Regions from separate parts of the Halobacillus shinanisalinarum genome, predicted to be linked through region 2. Evidence: riboswitches for the same ligand, from Rfam matches in the RefSeq annotation. Region 2 holds a riboswitch; the other holds the start of a gene.
The links. A riboswitch is a leader RNA that binds a small molecule or an ion and turns the genes downstream of it on or off. The one in region 2 is predicted to bind cobalamin.

Region 1 (3,397 bases), 510 kb from region 2:
ATTGCCAACTATAGGCTATAACTGGTTTATGAACGACAATGAACTTTCCTCAGTTATAGAAAACGGTGAGGATGTTATGAAAGTGGCAGGGTTTAACCAGTCCGAGCTTGAGGTTATGGTAGTCGGGACACCGCTTGCCAATGAGCGGGGAGCTGTATTTGTATATCAATCACTAGATACGATTCAAAAGACTTCAAATCAAACGACAAAAATAATTTTCTTAGGGGCGGGAATTGCCATTATCTTGACAACAATCTTTGCCTTCTTCCTATCTACACGTATCACCGCTCCCTTGATAAAAATGAGAGAAGGGGCACTTGAACTTGCTAAAGGAGAATTTAATACAAAGATTCCAATTTTAACACATGACGAAATTGGTGAATTAGCGATGGCATTCAATCGTATGGGACGAGAGCTTAAGTTCCACATTAATGCCGTAAATCAGGAAAAAGAGCAGCTTTCCGGAATTTTACGATCTATGGCTGATGGAGTTTTAACGATCAATCGCAAGGGAGAAATTTTAGTCTCAAATCCACCTGCGGACCAATTTTATCAATCATGGAGATATGAAAATCACTCTGTTCAAGCATCTGAAGAAAGACGGCAAGTTCCCCAGCCATTAAAAAAACAGTTTGATGAAGTCATCGAAAGTGAGCAGGAAGTTATGACCGAAATCACAGTTCAAGGCCGTACATGGGTTATGCTCATGACCCCACTTTATGATCGAACCTATATTAGGGGGGCAGTCGCCGTGCTTCGTGACATGACGGAAGAACGAAGGTTAGATAAGTTAAGGAAAGACTTTATCGCTAACGTTTCACACGAACTTCGAACACCAATCTCCATGTTGCAAGGATACAGTGAAGCCATTGTAGATGATATCGCAGAATCAAAAGAAGATAAAAATGAACTGGCGAAAATCATACATGATGAATCACTGCGTATTGGCAGGCTAGTAAATGAACTACTTGACCTGGCAAGAATGGAAGCGGGTCATATTACTTTATATATTGACTCGGTTGAAGTAAAGCCGCTCTTAGATAAGATTATTCGTAAATTCCAAGGATTAGCAAGTGAGCGGGGTGTTGAGTTACACCTTCATTTTGGCGATAACTTCGAGACGATGAATGTAGATGCTGATCGTATTGAACAAGTCTTAACGAACTTAATCGATAATGCGATCCGTCATTCTGAAGAGCAAGGAGTAGTCGATGTAAATATTAAACGAACAGCTACTGAATGGGTGTTTGAAGTCATTGATTCAGGCCCGGGAATTCCAGAGGAAGATCTTCCATTTGTTTTTGAGAGATTTTATAAAGCAGATAAATCTAGGAAAAGAGAGACAAGTAAAAAGGGAACAGGTCTAGGGCTTGCGATAGCTAATAATATTGTAGAAGCACATAGGGGTTCCATACATGTCCATAGTAAAGTAAATGAAGGTACTACCTTTACGTTTAAACTGCCTGTTGACCTTGAGACTAATAACAAATAGCTTGATAATTGACTGCTCTTCATGTACGATGAACAGGAACTTAATAAATAGATTTAGGTACCTTTATGGATGAAATAGGGAATCTGGTGAAAGGCCAGAACTGTCCTCGCAACTGTATGTGTAGACGAAATAAGGAAGACCACTGCGGATAAGTCGCGGGAAGGTCCTTGAGTAGAACGACACACAAGTCAGTAGACCTGCCTGATCTTACGCTGTTTCAAAGCTTCGGGGATTGAGCGTTTGAGGCAACCGGACTGATTCGTGTAATGTATTTACATAGCCTAACTGGTATGTCTTAAGCCTGTTCTTCTATTGAAGAGCAGGTTTTTTATAGTTAGATCTGTGTTGTCCAGTCATATCCTTCCTTCGAACAGCATTATGAGTCAATTTAAATAGGAAGAGGAGTTTTTTTTATGGGAAAGGTGTCTACACTATTATCTGCACTTATGCTGACAATGCTCGTGTTAGCAGGCTGTCAATCGGAAAGCGGCGGTGAGGAAACGGCTTCCAAACAAGAGGAGAAACAAGAGGTAACCCTCCAAATTGAGCTTTCTAAGAATAAAGGCGAGAAAGTCATTTCGACTAAAGACGTGACTGTGGAAGAAGGAACCATGCTAATGGACGTGATGAAGAACAACTTCGAAGTGGAAGAAAATGAAGGGTTTATTACTGGCATAGAAGGAATCACTGCTACTGACGAAAAGGCATGGTTGTTTACAATTAATGGTGAATCTGCAATGGTCGGGGCTAATGAATATGAAGTGAAACAGGGAGACGAAATCGTTTTTGACTTCCACGCTTGGGAATGATGAGAAATGAACACCTATAAACTTACCTTGATCGCTATGCTCGCCTCTATGGCAATTGCAGGAAGGCTTGTTATGGCAAACATCCCCAATGCCCAGCCTGTAACGGCGATCATTATCATTACAGGGTTTTGGTTAGGACCGTTTTCAGCAGTTGTTATGGCTTTTTTAACTACTTTTCTGTCGAATATATTTTTAGGGATGGGGTATTGGACGATATGGCAAGTCGTTTCATGGTCTATTATCGGATTGGTAGCGGGATTAATCGGAAAGTTTTGGTCCACGATACCTGTGTGGCTTCTCTCAATATATGGGTTTATTAGTGGAATCTTATATGGCTTAATCATTTCATTAACGATGAGGGCAGTCGGGCAGCCATTCTGGGCTTATTATTTAGCTGGGCTGCCAATGGATTTAAACCATGCTGCAAGTAACGTCATTTTTATACTCGTGCTTTCCCCTGTGCTAGGTACATTATTTTCTAAATATCAAAAGAGGCATGCGATTTCCAGTGTATAATATGTCGATGTTCGAATAGAAAACCCATCTTAGAAAAGAAGTTGCTAGAGAAGGCAGCTTCTTTTTTGTTTTTGCTCAGAAAATTATAACTATCCTCGCTTTTCGTAGTGTGATATTATTATTTTTCATTTTTAATTATCCGTATTATGATGGGGAAGTGTAACTTTTTAATCTACATAAACGACAATATGAGTGAACGGGGAGGTTCAAGGTGTGAAACCGTTCTTTGATGAATTTTATGATAAGTATCATCGAGATCTATTTCAATTTATTTATTATATGGTTAAAAACCGTCAAGCAGCTGAAGATTTAACACAGGAGGTTTATATAAAAGTGCTCCAATCGTACCAATCTTTTGATGGGAGGAGCAGTGAAAAAACATGGTTGTTCTCTATTGCTCGCCATGTGGCAATTGACTATTTTCGCAAACAAGGAACAAAACGTAAGAGGATCATGGACTTTTTTAACTGGGAAGAAAAAGGGGAGTCCTTGAAGGATGGTGAACCTTTACCTGATGAAGTCGTTGAATTGAGTGATCAAATGAGAGAAGTTTATAAAGCGCTTGATCAATGTACGCTAG
Region 2 (3,397 bases):
GATAAAGCTTTTATAGTTGCGTTCAAATATCCGGCTTTTCGCATAACTGACATTCAAGATTTCATATAAATTTTCCAAATCTATATTGCTCTGCTTTGCTAAATTAAGCGCTTCGCTTACACCAGCGGTATAGAACCCGATGAGTAAATTGTTGATCAGCTTCGTAGCTGTGCCACTATCGATCTTTTCATTGACATGAAAAATCTTCTCACCTAATACGTTCATGATTGGCAAAGCTTTCTGATACGTTTCTTCAGAACCTCCGACCATGAAGGTAAGCGTGCGGTTTACAGCTCCAATCACTCCTCCACTGACAGGAGCAGCTAGATATTCAATCCCTTTGTTTCTCACTGCTTTTTCAACTTTCAGATTCATCTCAGGAGCCACCGTACTTGTATCCATCAAGATCATTCCAGGCTGACTATGTTTAATCAGTCCCTCTTCTCCTAAAAAAATCTCTTCGACCGCATCCGAGGATGGTAAGCTCGTGATGATCACGTCGCAAACGCCCGTCATTTCAGAAATAGATACCCCTGTCAATCCACCGAATTCTTGAAGAGCTTCTTCAGCTTTTTTATTTAAATCGAGACCGTAAACGATAAAATTAGCAGCTAGTAAATTTTTCGACATCGGAAGACCCATATTTCCTAATCCGATAAAACCTATCTTTTTCATGTGAATACCTCCATTTAAATCATATAGCGCGTGCGACTTGTGATATGTTTTGCAATCGCACGTTTTTTCACAAAGAGATTTTCATAAAGAGGAACTTCGAGATGGCGAATCTCATGGATCCATCTCTCCCGGTCATGGTCATCTGAAACGCCCCCTGAAATGATGGACAGAGCGGCGTTTTCCACACGACGATACCCCTCTTCACATAACACATCTGTCACGTTTACCTTCATCTGCTCCTGGTCCCGCCCATTTTTTTCAATAGCCTTCTCCGTACGTAAAAACGAAGATTCCATTACATAGAGGTCACTTACCATATCCGCTAATAAACGCATATATTCTTGTTCATCTTCCATTTTTAAGCACGTTTCCGTAAGCGCTTTCAAAGATCGAGTTAACAAGTGCTTAGACAGTTGAATGTACTGTCGATTCTTGTCCTTATGGATCTCATTTGCTGTGTCCATCGTAGTCACTTGTGATGAATTAAATTTTTTAATTAAGATTTTTGAAATCGTTAGACGATTAATCTCATTTGTTCCTTCAAATATCCGGCTGATCCTGGCATCACGATAAAGCCGCTCGACTTGATATTCTTCCATATATCCATAACCACCGTGAATTTGTACAGCTTCGTCAACAATGTTGTCTAACACTTCTGAGCTATATACTTTGTTCATGGCACATTCCATGGCATACCCTGAATTTTTCCCGTTACTATCATTATTCTCGTCGCGGTCTTCCATGGCGTCATCTAAAAAACCAGCTGTTCGATAGGCAGCACTCTCAGCTCCGTAAATAGAAACGGCCATGTTGGCAATCTTCTCTTGAATCATCGTAAAGTCAAGTAACGATCGATTAAACTGTTTCCGTTCTTTTGAGTATTGAGTAGTCAACTCAAGCGATTGTTTTGCGGATCCAATATTTGAAAAGGCAAGCTTTAGGCGGGCCATGTTTAAAATGTTTAAGGCAATCCGATGCCCTTTCCCTACGTCCCCCAATACATTTTCTTTAGGCACGGATACATCCTCAAGAATCAAAGTTGCTGTGGAAGACCCTTTGATTCCCATCTTCTTTTCTTCCAACCCAATGGATACGCCATCAAACGATCGTTCGACGATAAAGGCGGTCATTCCTTCCTTGGTTTTAGCGAAGACAACATAGACATTCGCCACATGAGCATTTGTAATCCATTGCTTTTCTCCATTCAACACCCAGGCTGATTCTTCATCCTTCCATATCGCACTGGTACGTGCATTTAAAGCATCCGAACCAGCACCCGGCTCCGTCAGGGCATAGGCGCCAATCCATTCCCCAGCAGCTAATTTGGGTAAGTACTTCTGTTTTTGTTCTTCTGTACCAAAATAAATGTAGGGCAAAGTGCCTACTCCAACATGAATGTTAAACGAAACGCTGAATGAGCCCCCATACCCCATCTTTTCCGCCACAAGTCCAGAGAGTTTTTTATTTAAAGAAAGACCGCCATAGGACTCCGGCACTTCAATACCAAGCAGACCTAGTTCTCCAGCTTTTTCAAACAGCTGGCAGGCAACTTTATAATCATGCTTTTCAATAGACTCCAATTGAGGGGCAATTTCTTGTTTCACAAACATTTCTGTTGTTTTCGATATCAAATCTTCCTCGTCCATGAAATCTTCGGGTGTAAACACACCCTTTCCCATTTCATAGGGCATAAAATTCCTCGAATGAACTTTTAGATCTTCCATTCTTACACTCCCATCTGAATATCATGCGGCTGAAAAAACGGCAATAAAAAAACAACTTCCCGATAGAAGTTGTTAAGTCACGAAAGATTACTAAAATAGACATGCTTATCCACATTGAAAAAGCATGCTTCCTTTTGTCGCCCTTAACACCCCCTATCCTCGTAGGTATTGATGTTTGCTAAAAACAGGCAGGTCTCCTGGCTTAAGGTCATCGCTCCTCGAACCTTCCCATTTCCATGTTCCATGAAAACAGTGGTTTTTTCGAATCGCTCCCAAATACAGTTGCGGGACAGCGTCGGAATCTAACCGAACTTCCCTTTTAAGCAGATAAATAAGTTCTTTATCCGCACCTGTTTTTACATCGTATTTAGTTTCATGTAGAGTATATCACCACTTTCAAAAATTGGCAATTGTTTGAAAGTAACCTACTAGTAGTAAACTGTTTCTGGGTAATGAGATACCCACCCTATCTTCAGAATTCAGAAGTGCGGTCTTTTTTGTATAAAGCTTCATAGTAAATTATTCTTCACGATTTGTCTCTATTGTACTCGTTATTTCAATTTCTTTTAGGGCTTGTGATGCTAGTCTGTCCGCTTCCCGATTCCCTTTTCGTGAAATAAGTTCATAATCTGGATGAATGCCTAGCTGCTTCAATTTACTTTCAACTCTGTCAGCCCATTTTGACAATTCTTCTTCCAAACACGGCCATTCTCCATTTAATTGGTTGATAACAACCTGGGAATCACCGACAAATGTAACAGGCAAGTGATGGACCTTTAAAAGCTCTAATTCTTGTAATCCGAGATGAAGGGCAGCATACTCCGCCTCGTTATTTGTATCAAGTTCTTCAACTAAGGCGTTTTTGCGCAGCCGAAATGATTTTCCATTTTGTTCATAATAAATGGCACAACCTAAACCTGAATTTGTTGTGTCTAGATCAAAACCACCATCAAAATAAACGGTTACATTGTGTGGTTCGGTTTGAATTCCCTTCATAT

Region 1: linked by a shared signal. The riboswitch ahead of MUO14_RS01000 (DUF4430 domain-containing protein) and the one ahead of MUO14_RS22615 (acyl-CoA dehydrogenase family protein) in region 2 are both predicted to bind cobalamin.

Annotation. Positions count from the first base shown of each region.
Region 1 is NZ_CP095074.1:179,557-182,953, reverse strand. It holds gene MUO14_RS01005 (ATP-binding protein) at 1-1,492, shown strand, start outside; cobalamin riboswitch at 1,531-1,711, shown strand; gene MUO14_RS01000 (DUF4430 domain-containing protein) at 1,906-2,301, shown strand; gene MUO14_RS00995 (ECF transporter S component) at 2,308-2,817, shown strand; gene sigX (RNA polymerase sigma factor SigX) at 3,031-3,397, shown strand, end outside.
Region 2 is NZ_CP095074.1:4,558,721-4,562,117, reverse strand. It holds gene MUO14_RS22620 (NAD(P)-dependent oxidoreductase) at 1-675, opposite strand, end outside; gene MUO14_RS22615 (acyl-CoA dehydrogenase family protein) at 690-2,399, opposite strand; cobalamin riboswitch at 2,570-2,768, opposite strand; gene MUO14_RS22610 (ribonuclease H family protein) at 2,919-3,397, opposite strand, start outside.